DNA from 3 places in the Streptomyces sp. NPDC005151 genome. Region 1 is predicted to be linked to each of the others. Evidence: riboswitches for the same ligand, from Rfam matches in the RefSeq annotation. Region 1 holds a riboswitch; each other region holds the start of a gene.

The links. A riboswitch is a leader RNA that binds a small molecule or an ion and turns the genes downstream of it on or off. The one in region 1 is predicted to bind cobalamin.
Region 2: it holds a riboswitch for cobalamin, as region 1 does, so the genes downstream of both, ACWD6R_RS10965 (ribonucleoside-diphosphate reductase subunit alpha) here and ACWD6R_RS30940 (CbtB domain-containing protein) in region 1, are expected to answer to the same signal.
Region 3: it holds a riboswitch for cobalamin, as region 1 does, so the genes downstream of both, cobN (cobaltochelatase subunit CobN) here and ACWD6R_RS30940 (CbtB domain-containing protein) in region 1, are expected to answer to the same signal.

Annotation. Positions count from the first base shown of each region.
Region 1 is NZ_JBSFYR010000079.1:28,662-36,272, forward strand. Features, by position in the region: gene ACWD6R_RS30910 (aldehyde dehydrogenase family protein) at 1-864, shown strand, start outside; gene trxA (thioredoxin) at 975-1,346, opposite strand; gene ACWD6R_RS30920 (dihydrolipoyl dehydrogenase family protein) at 1,464-2,903, shown strand; gene ACWD6R_RS30925 (hypothetical protein) at 3,058-3,225, opposite strand; gene ACWD6R_RS30930 (Asp23/Gls24 family envelope stress response protein) at 3,436-3,930, opposite strand; gene ACWD6R_RS30935 (histidine phosphatase family protein) at 4,591-5,169, opposite strand; adenosylcobalamin (AdoCbl) riboswitch at 5,296-5,444, shown strand; gene ACWD6R_RS30940 (CbtB domain-containing protein) at 5,448-5,666, shown strand; gene ACWD6R_RS30945 (CbtA family protein) at 5,695-6,468, shown strand; gene ACWD6R_RS30950 (GNAT family N-acetyltransferase) at 6,536-7,096, opposite strand.
Region 2 is NZ_JBSFYR010000014.1:65,690-73,300, forward strand. Features, by position in the region: partial or broken gene ACWD6R_RS10940 (extracellular solute-binding protein) at 1-617, opposite strand, end outside; gene ACWD6R_RS10945 (GntR family transcriptional regulator) at 924-1,688, shown strand; gene ACWD6R_RS10950 (DUF3311 domain-containing protein) at 1,891-2,145, shown strand; gene mctP (monocarboxylate uptake permease MctP) at 2,142-3,797, shown strand; gene ACWD6R_RS10960 (GNAT family N-acetyltransferase) at 4,078-4,578, shown strand; adenosylcobalamin-variant (AdoCbl-variant) riboswitch at 4,644-4,743, shown strand; gene ACWD6R_RS10965 (ribonucleoside-diphosphate reductase subunit alpha) at 4,900-7,281, shown strand; gene iscB (RNA-guided endonuclease IscB) at 7,473-7,611, shown strand, end outside.
Region 3 is NZ_JBSFYR010000017.1:71,970-79,580, reverse strand. Features, by position in the region: gene ACWD6R_RS12715 (cobalt-precorrin-5B (C(1))-methyltransferase) at 1-525, opposite strand, end outside; gene ACWD6R_RS12710 (cobalt-precorrin-6A reductase) at 541-1,287, shown strand; gene ACWD6R_RS12705 (precorrin-2 C(20)-methyltransferase) at 1,502-3,016, opposite strand; gene ACWD6R_RS12700 (precorrin-8X methylmutase) at 3,019-3,645, opposite strand; gene cobG (precorrin-3B synthase) at 3,702-4,994, opposite strand; cobalamin riboswitch at 5,212-5,357, shown strand; gene cobN (cobaltochelatase subunit CobN) at 5,431-7,611, shown strand, end outside.

The sequences.
Region 1 (7,611 bases):
CTCGGCGAGAACCTGCTGCATGTCCTGCCCGGCGGCGCCGAGGCCGGACAGGCGCTCGTCGCCGAACCTCGCGTCCCGGTCATCTCCTTCACCGGCTCCACCACGGCGGGCCGCGCCGTCGGCGAGGCTGCCGGGCGGCTCCTCAAGCGTGTGCACCTCGAGCTCGGCGGCAACTCCGCCCTCGTCGTCCTGGAGGACGCCGACCTGAAGGGCGCTGTGGCCCAGGCGACCTGGGGCTCCTTCTTCCATCAGGGCCAGATCTGCATGACCACCGGCCGCCACCTCGTCCACGCCTCGCTGCACGACGAGTACGTCGAGCGGCTCGCCGCGAAGGCGGACGCGCTGGTTGTCGGCGACCCGCACCGTGAGCAGGTCCACCTCGGCCCGGTCATCGACCGCGGCCAGCTCGGCAAGATCCACCGGCTGGTCGAGTCGAGCACCGCACGGGGCGCGAAGCTCGCGGCGGGCGGCACCCACCGCGACCTGTTCTACCGGCCCACCGTCCTCACCCACGTCGACGACCAGACACCCGCCTACACGGAGGAGGTCTTCGGTCCGGTCGCCCCCGTGCGGTCCTTCGACACCCTGGACGAGGCCGCGGCGCTGGCCGCCGACAGCCCGTACGGACTCTCGCTGGGCATCGTCACCCGCGACACCGCCCTCGGCCTGGAACTCGCCGACCGGATCCCGACCGGCATCGCCCACATCAACGACCAGACGGTGAACGACGAGGCGGTCGCACCCTTCGGCGGCATCGCCGCGTCAGGCACCGGGGCGCGCTTCGGGGGCGAGGCCAACCTGGAGGCCTTCACCGACCTGCGCTGGACGACAGTCCGCCGCGAACCGGCCGGCCATCCCTTCTAGTCCGGCGGATCAGTCCGGCGGATCGGGGTCGGACACCCCCAGGGATGTCCGGAACGCCGAAGGGCCCGGCCGAACCGGCCGGGCCCTTCGGCGTCGCCCGCTCGCGCCGGCTACTTCTTTTCCTTCTGCTGGTCCTCGATGGACTTGCGGACCTCGTCCATGTCCAGCTTGCGGGCCTGCCCGATGACATCCTCGAGAGCCGTCTCCGGCAGGGCCCCCGGCTGGGAGAACACCGCCACATTGTCCCGGACGATCATCAGGGTCGGAATGGACCGGATCTCGAAGGCCGCCGCCAACTCCTGCTGCGCCTCTGTGTCGACCTTGGCGAAGACCAGGTCGGCGTGGCGCTCGGACGCCGCGTCGTACACCGGCGCGAACTGCCGACACGGGCCGCACCAGGAAGCCCAGAAGTCGATCAGGACGAACTCGTTCTCGCTGACGACCTGATCGAAGTTTTCCTTGGTGAGCTCTACGGTGCTCATGCTCTCGTTACCTCTTCCTGTGCCCGTTCGGACGTGTCCGGCACAACCGCGCCCGGTTCCGCGCTATTCCGCCTGCCCATGTGGCCACGGCTCACACGCACGGCCAGACTGTCCCCCATGACAGATGCTGTGGAGAACGCCGTGTACGACGTCGTGGTGATCGGTGCGGGACCTGTGGGTGAGAACGTGGCGGATCGGACCCGGGCTGCCGGACTGTCCACGGCGGTCGTCGAGACGGAGCTCGTCGGCGGCGAGTGCTCGTACTGGGCGTGCATGCCCAGCAAGGCGCTGCTGCGCCCGGTCGTGGCCCGCGCCGACGCGCGGAAGGTCCCCGGACTCAGCGCGGCGGTCCAGGGACCCCTGGACACGGCGGCCGTCCTCGCCCACCGTGACGAGTACGCCTCGCACTGGAAGGACGACGGACAGGTCGCCTGGCTGAAGGGGATCGGCGCGGACTTCTACCGGGGTCAGGGACGTCTGACCGGCACGAAGGAGGTCTCCGTCACAGGCCCTGACGGCTCCGAACACCGGCTGACCGCCCGGCATGCCGTCGCCGTCTGCACCGGCAGCCGCGCCGTCGTTCCCGACCTTCCCGGAGTCGCCGACGCCCGCCCCTGGACCAGCCGCGAGGCGACGAGCGCCAAAGAGGTGCCGGGCCGACTGGTGATCGTCGGCGGGGGAGTCGTCGGCGTGGAGATGGCCACCGTCTGGCAGGCTCTCGGCGCGCAGGTGACGATGCTGATCCGCGGCAAGGGGCTGCTGCCGAAGATGGAGCCGTTCGCGGGCGAGCTGGTCGCCGAGGCCCTCACCGAGGCCGGAGCCGACGTCCGTACGGGCGTCTCCGCCACCTCCGTGCGGCGTGCCGGCCCCGACGGACCGGTCACCGTGGAACTGGACAACGGCGAGCGCATCGAGACCGACGAGATCCTCTTCGCCACCGGCCGTGCCCCGCGCACCGACGACCTGGGCCTGGAGACGGTGGATCTGAAGCCCGGATCCTGGCTCGAGGTCGACGACAGCTGCCGCGTCGAGGGCAGCCACTGGCTGTACGCAGTCGGCGACGTCAATCACCGGGCACTCCTCACCCACCAGGGCAAGTACCAGGCCCGCATCGCGGGTGCCGCGATCGCCGCCCGCGCGCAGGGCGGCGTGCCGCCGGCGACCGGCCGCTGGGGCGCACACGCCGCCACCGCCGACCACGCGGCCGTCCCCCAGGTCGTCTTCACCGACCCGGAGGCCGCATCCGTCGGGCTCACCCTCGCCGCGGCCGAGCGCGCCGGGCACCGGGTCCGCGCCGTCGACCACGACCTCGCCGCCGTCGCCGGCTCCGGACTGTACGCGGACGGCTACCGGGGCCGCGCCCGCATGATCGTCGACCTCGACCGCGAGATCGTACTCGGCGTCACCTTCGTCGGCCCCGGCATCGGCGAGCTGCTGCACTCGGCGACGGTAGCCGTTGCGGGTGAGGTCCCCATCGACCGGCTCTGGCACGCGGTCCCCGCCTATCCGACGATCAGCGAGGTGTGGCTGCGCCTGCTGGAGGCGTACCGCGGCTGAGTACGGCTCCTGAGCCGATGCGTCGGCGTGTCCCGCCGTCCCTCCGAGGGACGGCGGGACACGCCGACGGGGTCCGTCGTCCCGCGCAGGCGCACGCTGCAACTACGTCCCCGAAGTGCCGGTGAGCTCACGGGGCGAAGCGTTTTTCCGGTTCTCACCAGTAGTGGCGCCGCCCACCGATCCCGTGGCCGACAGCACCGAGAATCCAGAGGACCGCACCGATCAGCACGAGGGCGACGCCGATGGTCCACAAGATGGAAATCCCGGCCGCCATGCCGATCACGAGCACAATGACTCCGAGGACGATCATTGCGTCCCCCAATCTTTCAGGGCCACCTTCGAGTATGCGCCGGACGGTGTGTCGCCGCGTGGCAGACGACTGCTGACGCTCGTACTGCCGTCCAGGGCCGCCGGGCGGTGGCGGGCCGGGGGCCCGGACAGCCCGACCGACCTCGTGAGACAGCCGGGGTTTCAGGCCGACGACACGTCCGGTGGACCCCCTCGACCAGGCGCGATCCGGTCCGGCGAACCGCTACGCGACCCGCCTCTCCGGCACCTGCTGTTCCTCTTCCTCGTCGGGCAGCTTCACGTCGCTCACCAAGATGTTGACCTCCACGACCTCCAGACCGGTCATCCGCTCGATGGCGGTGATCACCTCGGTCCGGACGTCGCCCGTGAGCTCGACGATCGAGTATCCGTATTCGACGATGATCGACAGGTCGACCGCCGTCTGGACCTCGCCGACCTCGACCTTGACACCGCTGGTGACGGACTGACTTCCCGCTCCGGGCACCCGCTCCCGCACGGCCCCCATACCGCGGGCGAATCCCCCTCCCATGCCCTGGACTCCGGGCACGCCCCGGGCCGCCAGCCCGGCGATCTTCGCCACCACGCCGTCGGCGATCGTGGTTCGGCCCCGCGACCCAGGTTCCGTTCGGCGGTTTCCGCCGTGCGGTCCTGCTCCGTGCGTGGCCTCGGATTGCGGGCGGGTGGTCTCGGGCCGGTTCACCTGCGTTTGATCGGTCATGGTCGGTCGCCCTTCCGAAGAGAAGGTGGATTCGAACGCCTTGGCCAGTTTACGTACCATTTGTCAGCATTGCTCGAGCGGCAGGGGTTGGTAACTGCTTGCCGGTGAGTGGCGCACGAGGACGGTTTAACTCGATCGTGTGATGGTGGGCTCGTGGGCTTGTGATGGTCTGGGCTGATCGGGGTAATTTGATCAGCGCGATCTGGGACGCCGGGTGCGGTGCCGGCGTGCGGGGCCCCTGCTCCACCAGCGAGATGGTTCAGGGCCTCCCCGTCGCCTCTGGCCGCGTCCATCTGGCCAGGTCGTGAGGGACTCTGCCCTTCCGGCTCGGACCACGGACAGGATCCGTGTCGCCGCCCGGTTGCGAAAGCGGACGACCAGTGCGCCCAAGACCGTTCGGGGCGTGCCAGTGCGCAGGACTCACTCCTGCTCACTGCTCAGGAACGGTATGTGGGCGGACCCACGGGCGGGCCCGCCGCGGAGGGGATGGGTGGGTGGGTAGGCTGCCCCTTCTCGTCCTCCCCGGTCCCGGTGTCGAGTAACTGGCGGCGTTGTGGGGGGTCCGGCCTCGGGCGCTCGCCTCAAGGTGCCGGCAGGGAGGGGAGGTACAGTCCGCCACCGGCAGGGCGGGCCGGTCCGGCGGCGGAGGCCGACGCCGGGTTACGGGGCGTCGGTTCCGGTGCTCAGGGACCGCCCGCAGCGCAGGTTCCACCGGCCGGACCGGCCGCTGAGCTCTGTCAGTGTCAGCGGGGCGACGTCCAACCGCCAGAACGCCTGCGGCGGAAGGCCCAGCGCATGCACGATCGCGGCGCGCACCACCGCGGGTTCGACCACGGCGATCACGCGGCCGTCCCCGGCGCCGTCCCGATGCAACGAGTCCAGCCAGCCGCCTACCCGCGCACACAGGTCCAGCAGCGACTCACCGCCGTGCGGTGCCGCCGAAGGGCCGGACAGCCAGACCGACACCGCCTCCGGCTCGGCCTCGCTCACCTCCGCCAGCCGCTGCCCGCTCCAGCGCCCCAAGTCCCAGCCGTGGAGGGCCGGTTCGGTCTCGGACCGCAGCCCCAACGCCTCGGCGGTCCCGGCGCACCGCTCGTCCGCTCCGCACACCCGGCGATCGGCGGCAGGCACCGCGGCAGCGGCCGCACGCGCCCGCCGGACACCGGACGCGTCGAGCGGGGCGTCGCCGTCGAAACGGGCTTCACGCAGCGCCGCATTGAGCGCCGGTGAGATCAACATCACTTGTACCGTCAACACCGGTGTCAACTCCCCGAACTGTGGCCTTTCGGGTAAGGACACCATGGCATCCGGGTCTCCCGGCCCCGCAGATGGCGCCATGGCGGCGCGTGCCCGCAGGCGGTATGGTCGCGACGAACATGACGACGGTGTGACGGAAGTCCGGTGAGAATCCGGCACGGTCGCGCCACTGTGAACCCGTACCCCTACGGGAAGTCAGACCCGGCACCGTCGTCTCAGGCACCACGATCGGGACGCGTGTTCCCCCAGGAGGTTCTGCCATGGCACAGACTGCTGCCCCCGCAACCGTCGCCACACCCGCCATCACCCCCATCTCGCTGAAGGCCATTGCCCCGTGGGCGGTCTTCTTCGGCATCCTCATGCTCGTCCTGCTGTACTTCGTCGGCGCCGAGCAGGGTGCCACCGCTGTCATCTCCGGCGAAGGTGTCCACGAGTGGGTTCACGACGGTCGCCACCTGCTCGGTTTCCCCTGCCACTGACACGCTGCGCACCTCAGGGGAACCGCTCATGAACTCCATATCTGTCAGAGCGCTGCTCGTCCGTGGCATGCTGGCCGGACTTGCCGCGGGCGCGCTCGCTCTTGCCGTCGCCTACTTCCTCGGTGAATCCCGGGTGGACGCGGCGATCGCGCTCGAAGAGGCTCACAGCCACGAGCACGGCGGCGGCGAGGAACTCGTCAGCCGCACCATGCAGTCCACGGCGGGTCTCGCCACCGGTGTCCTGGTCTTCGGTGTGGCGATCGGCGGCGTCGCTGCGCTGGTCTTCTGCTACGCCCTAGGCCGCATCGGCAGGTTCGGCCCGAGGGCCACGGCCGCATTGATCGCGTTCGGCGCCCTGCTGACCGTGTATGTCGTGCCGTTCCTCAAATACCCGGCCAATCCGCCGGCTGTCGGAAACCCCGACACGATCGGCCAACGCACCACCCTGTTCTTCCTGATGGTCGCCCTCAGCGTGCTGTTGGCCATCGCTGCCGTCATTTTCGGCAAGCGGCTGGCTCCCCGCCTGGGCAACTGGAACGCGTCCGTTGCCGCGTCCGCCGCCTATGTGCTCGTCATCGGGCTGGCCTACGCCTTCCTGCCCTCGTTCAATGAGGTCGGCAAGGACTTCCCGGCCAGTCTGCTGTGGGAGTTCCGCCTCTCCACCCTCGCCGTTCAGGCCACGCTGTGGACCACTTTCGGTCTGGTCTTCGGCTATCTGACCGAGCGGCTGCTGGTGCCGAAGACCGGCACGGTGACGGCCGGGGGCGGCACCACGTCCCACGCGGCCGCCGCTGCGAACTGAGGCGCCGGCCGACTCGTCGGCCGGATGACGGCAGAACCCGCCGGGATGCCCCGGCGGGTTCTGCCGTCTATGCGGCGTCCGTCGCGTCGGTCGCTTCAGCCACGTACGTCGCATCCGTTGTGTCCGACGCCTCCGACGCCTCCGACGTGTCCGACCAGTCGATCAGGAAGTGCTTCACCCGGTCGTCCGCCCTGACGAAGCGCATGCCTGCCGCCACCATGACGTGCTGGGACGCGATGTTGTCGAGGTCGGCATCGCCGTTCACGGCGGCGATGCCCTCGTCGCGGGCGAACTCCAGCAGCGCCCGCAGCGCCTCGGAGGCGTACCCCTTGCCGCGCGCCGCAGGGGTCAGGCCGTAGCCGATCGTCACCTGCCCCTCCGCGTTCGGAGCACCGTGAAAGCCCACTCCGCCTATGGCGTGTCCGTCCTGGCGGAGGCGGATCTCGTAGGCGCCGAACGGCTGGGGGCTGCCGGTGTCGGCGCAGTGCTCCAAGAAATGCCCGGCCCCGGCTGCGTCGCCGTCGGTGGGGTACTCCGGTGCCCATAGGGCACCCGGCCCCGGACGGCGGGCCACTATGTTCTCCGCCTCGGCGGGACTCAACGGGTGGAGTACGAGTCGAGGTGTCACAAGATCTCTCATGACTCGTCGGACTATCACGGCGGCGAGCTTCGGCGCACCGGAATTATCGGATTTTTTGCTGCCTGAAGGAGTGGGTAGCAGCGCTGGGTAACGCTGATACGTGGAGTGGGCCGATTCGATCCGTGCGGAGCGCAGGGTCCGCCTCGCCTACCCGCAGGCGTCCAGCGAACCCATTTATGAGCGGGACGTGGCCGCCGTGTTGGCGCGCGCTTCTTGACGACGCCCACCGCGGGGCGACGTGCCGCATCACGGGCCCCGGCCGACGCAGGCGGCACCTCCCAGGCCGACGCACGTGGACACGGCCGGGCCGCAGCTGTGGGCCCGGTCGGCATGAGTACGCCGACCGGGCCCACCGCCTTGCACCCACAGCGGCCGGGAAGGAGGGCGGGGCTTCCCCGTCGGACAGCGTCCGTCCCGAAGCCCCGCCGTCTCAGACCGACCGGCAATTGGGTGGCGGCGTCACGGGGCTGGGGCACGCACCTCGCGGCGTTGTCGTCCATCAC
Region 2 (7,611 bases), on a different contig from region 1:
ACAAGGTCCGCGCCCTGACCGATGGTCAGACCGTCGAAGAAGTACCAGTTCTGGCCGGGCATGTAGATCGGCTCGGCCTTGCCCTTCTTCTTGATGGCGTCGAGGTCCTTGAAGAACTCGTCGCGCGTCTTCGGGGTGTCCTTGATGCCGGCGTCGGCCCAGACCTTCTTGTTGTAGATGACGACGCGGTTGGCGAAGTACCACGGGGCGGCGTACTGCTTGCCGTCGAAGACGGAGGACTTGTTGAGCGCGTCGACCCAGTCGCCGCCGATCTCCTGCTTGAGGTCGCTCAGGTCGGCGAGGCCACCGGTGGCCGCGTACGCCGGAGTCTGGGTGTTGCCGACCTCGATGACGTCCGGCGGGGTCGACTCGGAGAGGGCCGTCGTGATCTTCTGCTGAATACCGTCCCACTTCTGGGTCTGGAACTTCAGCGTGGCGCCGGTCTTCTTCTTGAAGGCGGCGGTGAGGTCCTTCGTCCAGCCGGGAGGCGTGGAGCCGTCCATGGCCCAGACGGTCAGCGTCTGGCCCTTGTAGCTGTCGGGGCCGGTCTTCTTGCTGCTGCTGTCGGTCTTGTCGTCCGAGCCACAGGCAGTGGCCGCGATGAGTCCGCGCTTCACGACACCCTCCTCAGGGATGCAAGAGAATTCCCCCCCACCACCCGAGATCGCCGTCCGTCGCACAATTGCATGCGACGGGTACTGCCCGTGGGGCTGGGACCTGGTCTTTAATGGTTTAGACCAGTACTCGGAGCTTGGCCTAGACCTTTAGGGGTGTCAAGGGTGTATAAGAAGTGCACTCGCGTCCGTTATAGGACCGACACCTGAGGGAGGGCGACGAGCCGTGACCGGACCGTGCCACCATGTGAGCCGCAACAGACGGAGGAGCAGGTGACGGCAGCAACGCAGCAGTCGGGAAGGCGGGCCATGAGTGCCGACGGGGGCAGTACGGAGAACGAGACGGGCGCGGGCACGCGCACCGCGCGGGTCCCGAAGTACTACCGGCTGAAGCGCCACCTCCTCGACATGACGGACACCATGCCGCCCGGCACCCCGGTGCCACCGGAGCGGACCCTGGCCGCCGAGTTCGACACCTCGCGCACCACCGTGCGCCAGGCGCTCCAGGAGCTGGTCGTCGAGGGCCGGCTGGAGCGCATCCAGGGCAAGGGCACGTTCGTGGCCAAGCCGAAGGTCTCGCAGGCCCTGCAGCTCACCTCGTACACCGAGGACATGCGCGCCCAGGGTCTGGAACCGACATCTCAACTGCTGGACATCGGCTATGTCACGGCCGACGACACCCTCGCCGGGCTGCTGGACATCACAACCGGCGGCCGGGTGCTGCGGATCGAGCGGCTCCGCCTGGCCAGCGGTGAACCGATGGCCATCGAGACCACGCACCTTTCGGCCAAACGCTTTCCCGCGTTGCGTCGTTCGCTGGCGAAGTACACCTCGCTCTACACGGCGCTGGCCGAGGTGTACGACGTACGGCTCGCCGAGGCCGAGGAGACGATCGAGACCTCGCTCGCCACCCCGCGCGAAGCCGGTCTGCTCGGTACGGACGTCGGCCTGCCGATGCTCATGCTGTCCCGTCACTCCCTGGACGGACACGGCGAACCGGTCGAGTGGGTGCGGTCGGTGTACCGCGGCGACCGCTACAAGTTCGTGGCGCGTCTGAAGCGGCCGACCGACTGAATCCGCGGACCGGCTCCTGACCGGACAACTGTCCGGACCCGGACAGAGCATCAGGAGTCGGTCCCCCGGACAGAATCCCTCCAGCGGCTCCGCCACACCGTTGCCGGACCGCAATGCGGACAGGGGGTGACGATGGCCGGAACACTCCCCTAGATTTCCTGCGCATTACAACAGGTGATCAGCGAGGGGACGGAGTCGCCACATGCGCGAAGAAACAGACACGAAACCACCGACAGTCACACCGGCGAGAGTACTCATCGCCCTCTGCCTCGCCACCCCGTTCGTGGCGATGCTCTGGGTGGGTTCATACGCGAAGGTGGACCCCACCTTCATCGGCATCCCGTTCTTCTACTGGTACCAGATGGTCTGGGTGCTGATCTCCACGGCGCTCACGATGGTCGCGTACAAGCTCTGGCAGCGTGACCAGCGCGCCCGCAAGGGGGGTGCGTCGGCATGAAGGACGGCGTGAACGGCGTCGCACTCGGCGTCTTCATCTTCTTCTTCCTGGCCGTCACGGTCATCGGCTTCATGGCCGCGCGCTGGCGCAAGGCCGAGAACGAGGCCAGTCTCGACGAATGGGGCCTGGGCGGCAGGTCGTTCGGCACCTGGGTCACCTGGTTCCTGCTCGGCGGCGACCTGTACACCGCGTACACCTTCGTCGCCGTACCCGCCGCGATCTACGCAGCGGGAGCGGCCGGCTTCTTCGCGGTCCCGTACACCATCCTCGTGTACCCGCTGATCTTCACCTTCCTGCCGCGCCTGTGGTCGGTCTCGCACAAGCACGGGTACATCACCACCTCGGACTTCGTCCGAGGTCGCTTCGGATCGAAGGGTCTGTCGCTGGCGGTCGCCGTCACCGGCATCCTCGCCACCATGCCGTACATCGCGCTCCAGCTCGTCGGCATCCAGGCGGTGCTGGACGTGATGGGCGTCGGCGGCGGCGAGAACACCAACTGGTTCGTCAAGGACCTGCCGTTGCTGATCGCGTTCGCGGTGCTCGCCGCGTACACGTACTCCTCCGGGCTGCGCGCCCCCGCGCTGATCGCGTTCGTCAAGGACGGGCTGATCTACCTGGTCATCACGGTGGCGATCATCTACATCCCGATCAAGCTGGGCGGCTTCGACGACATCTTCGCCAAGGCGGGCCACGCTTTCTCGCAGACCAACCCCGCAACCGGCAAACCGCGCGGCGCCCTCGCGCCGGCCGATCCCGGCCAATGGGGTTACGCGACCCTGGCCCTGGGGTCGGCGCTCGCCCTCTTCATGTACCCGCACTCGATCACGGCGACGCTCTCCAGCCGCAGCCGTGAGGTGATCCGGCGGAACACCACGATCCTGCCGCTGTACTCGCTGATGCTGGGCCTGCTGGCGCTGCTCGGCTTCATGGCGATCGCCGCCGGAGTCAAGGTGGAGAACGGACAGTTGGCGATCCCGCAGCTGTTCGAGAACATGTTCCCCGACTGGTTCGCCGGCGTGGCGTTCGCTGCGATCGGCATCGGCGCGCTGGTCCCCGCCGCGATCATGTCGATCGCCGCGGCAAACCTCTTCACCCGGAACATCTACAAGGACTTCCTGAAGCCCGACGCGACCCCGGCCCAGGAGACGAAGGTCTCCAAGCTGGTGTCGCTGCTGGTGAAGGTCGGTGCGCTCGTCTTCGTCCTCACCATGGACAAGACGGTCGCGATCAACTTCCAGCTGCTCGGCGGGATCTGGATCCTGCAGACGTTCCCGGCACTGGTCGGCGGCCTGTTCACCCGGTGGTTCCACCGCTGGGCGCTGCTAGCGGGCTGGGCGGTCGGCATGGTGTACGGCACGCTCGCCGCGTACGGAGTGGCGAGCCCGACCCAGGCGCACTTCGGCGGCTCCTCGAAGGAGATTCCGGGGATCGGCGAGATCGGCTACATCGGTCTGACGGCGTTCGTGCTGAACGCCGTGGTGACCGTGGTGCTGACGTTCGTCCTGAACGCGGTGAAGGCCCCGGCGGGCGTCGACGAGACCTCCCCGGCGGACTACACGGCGGACGCGGGCGACCCGGACGTCCGGGTGGAACTCCCCTCGGCCAGGCCCGAGTCGAGCCCGTCACCCGACGCGAGCCCGTCCGCCAACTAGTGCCGTGACCGGCAATGTTTGCCCCATAGGGAGCGTCGTCCAGTGCGTGCGATCGCAAGGCGGCCGGAAGTCCTTGGATGGGGTCTCCCCTGCTCGAACGAAGTTGAGAGCTTGGGGAAGGAGCCACCAGGGCTTTTGGCCAACGCGGCGAGCGGGCGTGCTGGGCGGCGCGACGGGGCAAAGCTTGCCGGGAGGGGCACTAGTTCCCTCGCCGGACGGGCTGCACCGCGCCCGTCCGGCACCACCCCACCCCAACCCACCCGTACGGCACACTCCCAGCATGGACCTGTCGATCCGCCCGATCGCCCCCGCGGAACACACCGCCCTCGGGGAGATCACCGCCCACGCCTACCTCGACGACGGCCTGCTCGACTTCGGCGCCGACGACCCGTATCTCGAAAAGCTCCGGGACGTGCCCCGTCGCGCGGCCGAGGCCGACGTGCTCGTCGCCGTCGGTGCCGACGGCACGCTCCTCGGCGGAGTCACGTACGCACCGCCCGGCAACCCGTGGGCCGACATTGCCGGCCCCGACGAGGCCGAGTTCCGGATGCTCGCCGTCGCACGGGCGGCGCGCGGCCTCGGGGCGGGCGAGGCGCTCGTGCGGGCCTGTATCGACCGGGCCCGGGGTACGGACGGCGTCGCGCGGCTCGTCCTGTCGACGACACCGACCATGCTCGCGGCCCACCGGGTCTACCGCCGCCTGGGCTTCCTACGGACTCCGGCGCGCGACTGGGATCCCATTCCAGGCCTCCCGCTGCTCACGTACAGCCTGAGCCTCTGAACCGACGCGACACAACATGTGGGGGCCACCTCATCAGGCGGCCCCCACATGTATGCTCGTGCTCGCTGTCGCCGCAGGGAAATCCGGTGCGAATCCGGAACTGTCCCGCAACGGTATATTCGGTGCCCTTTTGCGCACCCTGAAAGTCCGAGGACCTGCCGACAGCGCGTCCGGCTCGACCGATCCGGACGCCCAGACGTCCGGGCCTCGCGGATGGGCCGGTGGACGCCGCACGCAGTGCTGCCTTCCTTCTTCGGGCATGCCTCCACGCGGCTGCCCCGCTCCCCCGCCGGCCCCGAGCCGAGCGAGGGAGAGCACCACGTGACCATCGCGCCAGCCGATCCGGCTTCAGTCGCCGAGTCCGCGGGAACCACGAACGACGGACCCGGGACCGCACTGCTGCGGACCCTGACCGACCTCACTGCCGATCTGCCGGACACCGACCCCGGCCGAGTCGCCGCCGCCGCGCTGCGCGGCCGCAACGCCGCGTCGGACGAGGCGGAGTTGCGCGCGCTGGCCACCGAGGCCGCCGCGGGTCTGATCGCCGAGGACCCCGCGTACTCCCGGCTCGCCGCCCGCCTCCTGACCCGCACCATCGCGGACGAGGCGGCCGGTCAGGGCGCACTGTCGTTCTCCGCCTCGGTCGCCGTCGGCCACCGCGAGGGTCTGATCGCGGACCGTACGGCCGCGTTCGTGGCGCTCCACGCGGCCCGGCTCGACGCGCTGGTCGAGCAGTCCCTCGCCGACGGCGCCGACGACCGGTTCGGCTACTTCGGGCTGCGGACACTGCACAGCCGCTATCTGCTGCGCCACCCGCTCACCCGCCAGGTCATCGAGACGCCGCAGCACTTCATGCTGCGCGTCGCCGCCGGTCTCGCCGAGGACGAGTCGGTGCGCGCACTGGACGAGGTCGCCTCGCTGTACGGCCTGATGAGCCGCCTCGACTACCTCCCCTCCTCCCCCACACTCTTCAACTCCGGCACCCGGCACCCGCAGATGTCCTCCTGCTATCTGCTGGACTCGCCGCTGGACGAGCTCGACTCCATCTACGACCGCTACCACCAGGTGGCGCGGCTGTCCAAGCACGCGGGCGGCATCGGCCTCTCGTACTCCCGGATCCGCGCCCGCGGTTCGCTGATCCGCGGCACCAACGGGCACTCCAACGGCATCGTGCCGTTCCTGAAGACGCTCGACGCCTCGGTCGCCGCAGTGAACCAGGGCGGCCGCCGCAAGGGCGCCGCCGCCGTCTACCTGGAGACGTGGCACGCGGACATCGAGGAATTCCTGGAGCTGCGCGACAACACGGGCGAGGACCAGCGGCGTACGCACAACCTCAACCTGGCGCACTGGATCCCGGACGAGTTCATGCGCCGGGTCGACGCGGACGGCGACTGGTCGCTGTTCTCCCCCGCCGACGTGCCGGAACTGGTCGACCTCTGGGGTGACGAGTTCGACGCCGCGTACCGGGCCGCCGAGGCCAGGGGCCTGGCCCGCAAGTCGATGCCCGCGCGTGAGCTGTACGGCCGGATGATGCGGACGCTCGCGCAGACCGGTCAGGGCTGGATGACGTTCAAGGACGCCTCCAACCGGACGGCCAACCAGACCGCCGAGCCGGGTCGCGTCGTCCACTCGTCGAACCTGTGCACCGAGATCCTCGAAGTCACCGACGACGGCGAGACCGCCGTCTGCAACCTCGGTTCGGTCAACCTCGGTTCGTTCGTGGCCGACGGCGACATCGACTGGGAGCGGCTGGACTCCACCGTCCGTACCGCCGTGACGTTCCTCGACCGGGTCGTCGACATCAACTTCTACCCGACCGAGCAGGCCGGCCGCTCCAACGCCCGCTGGCGTCCGGTGGGGCTGGGCGCGATGGGGCTCCAGGACGTCTTCTTCCGGCTGCGGCTGCCGTTCGACTCCCCCGAGGCCCGCGCGCTCTCCACGAAAATCTCCGAGCGGATCATGCTCGCCGCGTACGAGGCGTCCTGCGACCTCGCCGAGCGGTCCGGTCCGCTGCCCGCCTGGTCCGAGACGCGTGCCGCCCGCGGCGTGCTGCACCCCGACCACTACGACACCGAGCTGAGCTGGCCGGAGCGCTGGGACGCGCTGCGCGCCCGGATCGCGAAGACCGGCATGCGCAACTCTCTGCTGCTCGCCATCGCTCCGACCGCCACGATCGCCTCGATCGCCGGGGTGTACGAGTGCATCGAGCCGCAGGTCTCCAACCTCTTCAAGCGCGAAACGCTCAGCGGTGAGTTCCTCCAGGTCAACGCCTATCTGGTGAACGAGCTGAAGCAGCTGGGCGTGTGGGACGCGCGGACCCGCGAGGCGCTGCGCGAGGCGAGCGGCTCGGTGCAGGGCTTCGCCTGGATCCCGGAGGACGTACGGGCGCTGTACCGCACGGCATGGGAGATCCCGCAGCGCGGTCTGATCGACATGGCGGCGGCGCGTACGCCGTTCCTGGACCAGAGCCAGTCGCTGAACCTGTTCCTGGAGACGCCGACGATCGGCAAGCTCTCCTCGATGTACGCGTACGCCTGGAAGCAGGGGCTGAAGACGACGTACTACCTGCGCTCGCGCCCGGCGACGCGGATCGCCCGTGCGGCATCGTCCGTAACTTCGATCCCCGCACAGCAGTTGGACAGTACGACCGAAGCGGTCGCCTGTTCTCTGGAGAACCCGGAGAGCTGCGAGGCCTGCCAGTAGTCACAGGCTTCTCCGCTCGAAGAGTGGGAGGCGTCGGCCCTTGCGGCCGACGCCTGCTGTGACCAGCACCAGCCATCACCAAGAAGGAGGTGACCTTGGTGGCTACGTTCCGTACAGGACAGCAGACCCACCCGACTGTGCTTCCTCAGCAGTCGGCTCTGGAACCCGGCTCAGCAGACAACCTCAGGAGCATGGACGAAACGGGAGCCGGGCGCCGCAACCCGGCATCCGGTACGGGACATGTGCGAGGGGAGACGCCCGGCAGTTCACCTGCCGCCGGGCGCGTAACCTCGGACCATCCGGTCCGGGAGGAGGGTCGTGAGGCCCATC
Region 3 (7,611 bases), on a different contig from region 1:
GAGGCGCGGATTCCACGTGGAACGGGCGATCTCCTCACCATGATCGACGGACACGGTGATCTCGACGTCGCCGGTGTCCCCGTGGTCCGCCGCCACGCGCGCGATGTGGTCGCGCATCATCTGCCGCGGCATCGGGTTGATCGCGGGCTCGCCGACGTCGAGCGGCAGACCGGGACGGGTCACGGTGCCCACGCCCGGACCGGCCCGGAACACCACACCCGAACCCGGCGGCAGCCGGCGCACCGTGGCCCGTACCAGCGCACCGTGCGTCACGTCCGGGTCGTCTCCCGCGTCCTTGACCACGCCGGCCGTCGCCCGGTCACCGGCGAGTTCCTCCACCGCCAGCGCGAACGCCGGGCTCTGGCCCTTGGGCAGGACGATGGTCACCGGGTCGGGGAAGTCGCCGGTCAGCAGGGCGGTGTACGCGGCGGTCGTGGCCGCGGTCGCACAGGCACCGGTCGTCCAGCCCGGCCGCAGACCGGTGTGTTTGAGTTGGGCGCTGCGCCCGCCCTTCGCCTCACTCATGTCTGGACCGATCCCATGCACGTACTCGTCCTCGGTGGCACCACGGAGGCCCGCCGTCTCGCCGAGCACCTGGCCGGGACGCTCCCGGCCGGGGCCCGGGTCACCAGTTCGCTGGCCGGCCGGGTGGCCAGTCCGAAGCTGCCTCCCGGCGAGGTGCGGGTGGGCGGGTTCGGCGGAGCCGACGGGCTCGCCGCGTGGCTGCGTACGCACCGGGTCGACGCGCTCATCGATGCCACCCATCCTTTCGCCGGGACGATCAGCTTCCATGCGGCGTCGGCCGCCGCCGCCGCCCATGTTCCCCTGCTCGCTCTGCGCCGCCCCGGCTGGGTGCCCACGGACGGCGACCGCTGGCAGCCGGTCGGCTCCCTGGCCGAGGCGGCGCAGGCGCTGCCCGGGCTCGGGCAGCGGGTCTTCCTGACCACGGGCCGGATGGGGCTCGCCGCCTTCGCCGGTCTCGACTCGCAGTGGTTCCTGATGCGGTCGGTGGACGCCCCCGACGGACCGCACCCGGCGCGGATGGAGGTCCTGCTGGACCGGGGGCCGTTCACCCTCGACGGGGAGCGCGAACTGATCCGCCGTCACCGCATCGATGTCCTCGTCACCAAGGACAGCGGGGGTGACGCCACCGCCCCGAAACTGACCGCGGCCCGGGAGGCCGGTGTTCCGGTGGTGGTGGTCCGCCGGCCGCCGGTCCCGGACGGCGTCCCCGTGGTCCCCACGCCGGAACTCGCCGTGGACTGGCTGTCCGGCCTGCTCGGCTGAGAGCCTGTCGGGTGACCTTCGATCGGAAAGCGGACGCGGTCTGGTGCGTGCGATTCCAAGGCGCCGAAAGGCCCTCGGATGGGGTCTCCCCTGCTCGAACGAAGCTGAGAGCTTGGGGAAGGAGCTACTAGGGCGTTTCGGCAACGCGGGAAGCGTGCGTGCCGGGGCGTGGCCGCCCGATCAGAGGTCACCCGACAGGCTCTGAGGCCGGGCCTCAGGCCTCCGGGTAGCGCCGCGGCGTCCACACGATCTGCTGACCGTCCCCCCGCCGCACCGACCGCGTCTGCGAGGAACCGACCAGCAGGATCGTCCGCATGTCGACCTCGGCCGGTTCCAGCTCCGCCAGGGTGACGATGCGTACGCTCTCCGAGGGCCCGCCCACATCCCGGCCCACCACCACCGGCGTATCCGGCGAACGGTGCTCCAGCAGCAGGTCACGGGCCTTGCCGACCTGCTCGGTGCGGGTGCGCGAACCCGGGTTGTACAGCGCCAGCACCAGGTCCGCCGCCGCGGCCGCGCGCAGCCGGGTGGCGATCACCTCCCACGGCTTGAGCCGGTCGGAGAGCGAGATCGTGGCGTAGTCGTGGCCGAGCGGCGCGCCCGCGCGGGCGGCGGCGGCGTTGGCCGCGGTCACCCCGGGCAGCACCCGCACGGGCACCTGCGCGTACGCGTCCTGCGAGGCGACCTCCAGCACGGCGGTCGCCATGGCGAAGATCCCCGGGTCGCCGCCCGAGACCACGGCCACGCGGCGTCCGCGCCGGGCCAGGTCGAGGGCGAACTCGGCACGCTCCGACTCCACCTTGTTGTCGGAGCCGTGGCGCGCCTGTCCCGGGCGGACCGGGACGCGGTCCAGGTACGTGGTGTAGCCGACGAGATCGTCGGCGGCGGCCAGCGCCCCGCGGGACTCCGGGGTCAGCCACAGCGGACCGGCGGGACCGGTCCCGACGACCACGACCTCACCCACGCGCTCCGCGTCCTCGGCCGCCTCCGGCCGGGGCGCGTCGATCCGGCTGGGCAGCACCGCAACAGCGAAGTACGGAACGGATTCCGGGTCGGTGTCCGCGAGATCGCCGGTGCGCTCCCCGGCCATGGTGGCGCGCTCCACGTAGTGCGCCTCGGCCAGCCGCCCGGAGGCCTCGAAGGCGCGCCGCACGGCGGGGAACGTGCGCCCGAGCTTCATCACCACGGCGGCGTCGGTGGCGGCCAGGCGGGCCGTCAGCTCCTCCTCCGGCAGCGTGCCGGGCAGGATCGTCAGCACCTCCTCGCCCTCGGCGAGCGGGGTGCCGAGCCGGGCGGCGGCGGCGCTGACCGACGTGACCCCGGGGATCACTTCGGTGGGATACCGGTCGGCGAGCCGCTTGTGCATGTGCATGTACGAGCCGTAGAACATCGGGTCGCCCTCGGCGAGCACCGCCACCGTCCGCCCGGCGTCCAGGTGCACCGCCAGCCGGTCCGCGGCCTCGCCGTAGAACTCCTCCATCGCACCCCGGTAACCGCCCGGATGGTCGGTCGTCTCCGTCGTGACCGGATAGACCAGCTTCTCCTCGATGTGGTCCGCGCGGATGTGCTCGGCGGCGATGGAGCGCGCGATGGACCGTCCGTGACGGGCGCTGTGATAGGCGATGACATCGGCCTCGGCGATGGTCTGCACGGCGCGTACGGTCATCAGTGCCGGATCGCCGGGACCGAGCCCTACCCCGTACAGCCGGCCCGTGTTCTGCTCGCTCACTCTTACTCTTCCTCGCTGGCGATCGCGTTGAGCGCGGCCGCGGCTATGGCGCTGCCGCCGCGACGGCCCCGTACGACCAGGTGTTCCAGACCGGACGGATGGTCGGCCAGGGCGTCCTTGGACTCGGCGGCTCCGACGAAGCCGACGGGCACACCGATGACGGCGGCCGGGCGCGGAGCGCCTTCCTCGATCATCTCAAGCAGCCGGAACAGGGCGGTCGGTGCGTTGCCCACGGCCACCACCGCCCCCTCCATGCGGTCCCGCCACAGCTCCATCGCGGCGGCGCTGCGGGTCGTGCCGAGCTTCCTGGCGAGATCGGGGACCGTGGGGTCCGACAGGGTGCAGATGACCTCGTTGCCGGCGGGCAGCCGCTTGCGGGTGACCCCGCTGGCGACCATGGCCACGTCGCACAGGATCGGCGCACCGGAGCGCAGCGCCGCGCGGGCACCGGCCACGACCCCCGGGGTGAAGTCGATGTCGCGTACGAGGTCGACCATGCCGCAGGCGTGGATCATGCGGACCGCGACCTGGCTGACGTCGGCGGGCAGCCCCGCGAGATCCGCCTCGGCGCGGATGGTGGCGAAGGACTGGCGGTAGATCGCCGGTCCGTCCTTCTCGTACTGGAACACGGTGGTTTCGCTCTCTCCGGTCGGTGGTCGGGCTGCAGCGCCCTCGGGTCGGTGGTTCAGGTACGGGTGCGGCGGGCGGCGTTCACCGCGGCGGCCAGGTCGGACGGGCTGCCGTGGACCGTCACGGGAGCGCCCCGTTCGCCGCCACGGACCTGGGCCACCTGGTGCCCGCCGGGAACGGCGACGACGTCGGCCCAGGCGCCCTTGGGGTGACCGCAGCGGCGTTCGCAGCCGGACCAGTGGACGGGGAGCTGCCCGGCAACGCGCTCTCCGGCGGTCCGTACGAAGGCCTCCGCGTCGCCCCGCACATCTGCCAGGGACTTCGCACAGCCGGGCCGGCCGATGCACGCACCGACCCCCGTCCACGCGGAACCGGGCCCGACGATCAGTCCGGCCGCGCCCCATTCGCGCAGCCGCGCCGCCGCGCCGCCGGGCGTCACGCCCGTCACGACGACGCTCCGCCACGGGGTCAGCCGCAGCTCGCGGCCCACGCGGGACAGGCTCGTCCACTGCGCACCGGTGAGCCGCCCGAGCGGCGCCCCCACACAGGCCGCGTTGCCGACGACGCCGTACGCGGGCTCCTGCGCCGCCGTCGCCGGCGGTACGCGCTCCGCAGCACCGGCCACCCGCAGCGCCGCCCTCACCGGCTCCAGCAACTCTTCGGCAACGAAAGGCAGTTCGCTCACCCGCCAGGCGCCCGTCTCCTGCGCCGCCTCCAGAAACGTCTCGGCGGCGATGAGCGCCGCGCGCGGCGCATCGTCCCCGGAGACCCTCAGCACTGCCTCCGCAGCCCCGATCCGCAGGAGCGCGCTCCCGTCGCTCTGCCCCAGCAACGTCACATCCGCACCCAGGGCATCGACGTCACCACGGCCGTCGTCCAGCGCGAAGAGAAAGCGGCCGGACAGCCCGGCCGCTTTGTCACTTCCGCACAACAGCGCGTCCAGCGCGGTCAGCCACGGCCGGACATCCCGGTGGCCCCGGCCGTCGAGCCCGGAGAGCGGGGAGGCCACGACATTGCGTATCCGCTCATGGCTCCGGGACGGCAGCAGCCCCGCCCCGCCCAGGAGTTCGGCGAGCCGTCCGCCGCACTCCCGGCCGAGGCCGCGCAACTGGACATTGCCCCGCGAAGTGAGATGCAGCTCACCGTCGCCCAACTCCCGCGCGGCACCGTGGAGCGCGTCCGCCTGTCGGGCAGTCAGCACGCCACCGGGGATCCGGACCCGCGCCAGCGCCCCGTCGTCCGCCCGGTGGAGCCGCAGCGACCCCGGGCAGGCATCGCCACGGTCACGGGAGACGGGCTCCCCCGGGGCCGATGGCGGGGTGTCGGAAGTGGACATGGCGGCGAGCATACCGACCATCATTCTGAGCTGTATGAATCCCATCGGTCTAAGGCCCTTACTATGCCTAGCAGCGGGCCACCCGGCCCGGCATCGCCTAAGAGCCTGTCGGGTGACCTCTGATCGGGCGGCCACGCCCTGGCACGCACGCTTCCCGCGTTGCCGAAATGCCCTAGTAGCTCCGCTACGAGGGCCTTCCGGCGCCTTGGAATCGCACGCACCAGACCGCGTCCGCTTTCCGATCGAAGGTCACCCGACAGGCTCTAAGACGGCGATAGGGGAGGAAGCCCGGTGCGAGTCCGGCGCGGTCCCGCCACTGTGAGTCCGGCCTGAGCGGCCGGGCGAGTCAGGAACTCCCTTCCCCGAGCTCTCGACCCCGCTCGAGCAGGGGAGACCTCATTCCGACACCGCCCGGGGCGTGGACACCCCGAGGAAGGCCCGACGCCGCATGATCCTGCTCCTGTCGACGTCCGACACCGACCTGCTCAGCGCCCGCGCCGCGGACGGTCCGGTGACCTACCGCTACGCCAACCCCTCGCGCCTGCCGCTCGACGAACTCCCCGCTCTTCTCGACGGCACCGACCTCGTCGTCGTACGCCTCCTCGGTGGTGTCCGCGCCTGGCAGGAAGGGCTCGACCAGGTCCTCGCCACCGGCAGGCCGGTCGTCGTCCTCACCGGCGAACAGGCCCCCGACGCCCAGCTGATGGCTGCCTCCACCGTCCCGATCGGCATCGCCGCCGAGGCCCACGCCTACCTGGCGCACGGCGGCCCGGCCAACCTGGACCAGCTGGCCCGGTTCCTCTCCGACACCGTGCTGCTGACCGGCCACGGCTTCGAACCCCCGGCGCCCGCACCGTCCTGGGGGCCCCTGGAGCGCACTGCGCGCGCCACCGACGGCCCGACCATCGCGGTGCTCTACTACCGCGCCCACCACATGAGCGGGAACACGGCGTTCGTCGACACGCTCTGCCGGGCGGTCGAGGACGCGGGCGCCCGCGCCCTCCCCTTGTACGTCGCCTCGCTGCGTACCCCGGAACCCGCACTCATCGACGAACTGCGCGCAGCCGACGCCATCGTCACCACCGTCCTCGCCGCGGGCGGCACCCGGCCCGCCGAGGCATCGGCGGGCGGCGACGACGAGTCCTGGGACGCCGGTGCGCTCACCGGACTCGACGTACCGATCCTGCAGGCTCTCTGCCTGACCAGCTCGCGCAGCGACTGGGAGGACAACGACGAGGGCGTCTCCCCGCTCGACGCGGCCAGCCAGATCGCGGTCCCCGAGTTCGACGGCCGGCTGATCACCGTCCCGTTCTCCTTCAAGGAGATCGATGAGGACGGGCTGCCCGCGTACGTCGCCGACACCGAACGCGCCGCACGCGTCGCCGGAATCGCCGTACGCCACGCACGGCTGCGCCACATCCCGGCCGGGGACAAGCGCCTGGCACTCGTCCTCTCCGCCTACCCGACCAAGCACTCCCGTATCGGCAACGCCGTCGGCCTCGACACCCCCGCCAGCGCCGTCGCCCTGCTGCGGCGGCTGCGCGCCGAGGGCTACGACTTCGGCCCCGAGGACGAACTCCCCGGCCTGGTCTCCGGCGACGGCGACGAGCTGATCTACGCCCTGATCGAGGCCGGTGGCCACGACCAGGAGTGGCTGACCGAGGAGCAGCTGGCCCGCAACCCGGTCCGGATCCCGGCCGCCGACTACCGGCGCTGGTACGCCACGCTCCCGGACGAACTCCGCGACGCCGTCGAGCGGCACTGGGGTCCGCCGCCCGGCGAGATGTTCGTGGACCGCTCCCGCAACCCGGAGGGCGACATCGTGCTCGCCGCCCTGCGCCGCGGGAACCTCCTCATTCTCATCCAGCCGCCGCGCGGCTTCGGCGAGAACCCGATCGCGATCTACCACGACCCCGATCTGCCGCCCTCGCACCACTACTTGGCCGCGTACCGCTGGATCGCGGCGGCGCAGGACGACGGCGGTTTCGGGGCCGACGCGATGATCCACCTCGGCAAGCACGGCAACCTGGAGTGGCTGCCCGGCAAGAACGCGGGCCTGTCCGCCGCCTGCGGCCCGGACGCCGCACTGGGCGATCTCCCGCTCGTCTACCCGTTCCTGGTGAACGACCCGGGCGAGGGCACGCAGGCCAAGCGCCGCGTCCACGCCACCCTGATCGACCATCTCGTGCCGCCGATGGCCCGCGCGGACAGCTACGGCGATATCGCGCGCCTGGAGCAACTCCTCGACGAACACGCCCAGATCGCCGCGATGGACCCGGCGAAACTGCCCGCGATCCGCGCCCAGATCTGGACCCTGATCCAGGCCGCCAAGCTCGACCACGACCTGGGGCTCGACGACCGCCCGGACGACGAGGGTTTCGACGAGTTCATCATGCATCTCGACGGCTGGCTCTGCGAGATCAAGGACGCCCAGATCCGAGACGGCCTGCACGTCCTGGGCGGCGCCCCGGCCGGTGCGGACCGGGTCAATCTGGTCCTGGCGATCCTGCGCGCCCGCCAGATCTGGGGCGGTACGGCGTCGCTGCCCGGCCTGCGCGAGGCACTCGGGCTGGACGAGTCCGCTGCCACCCGCACCACCGCCGACGAGGCCGAGGAGCAGGCACGCGCC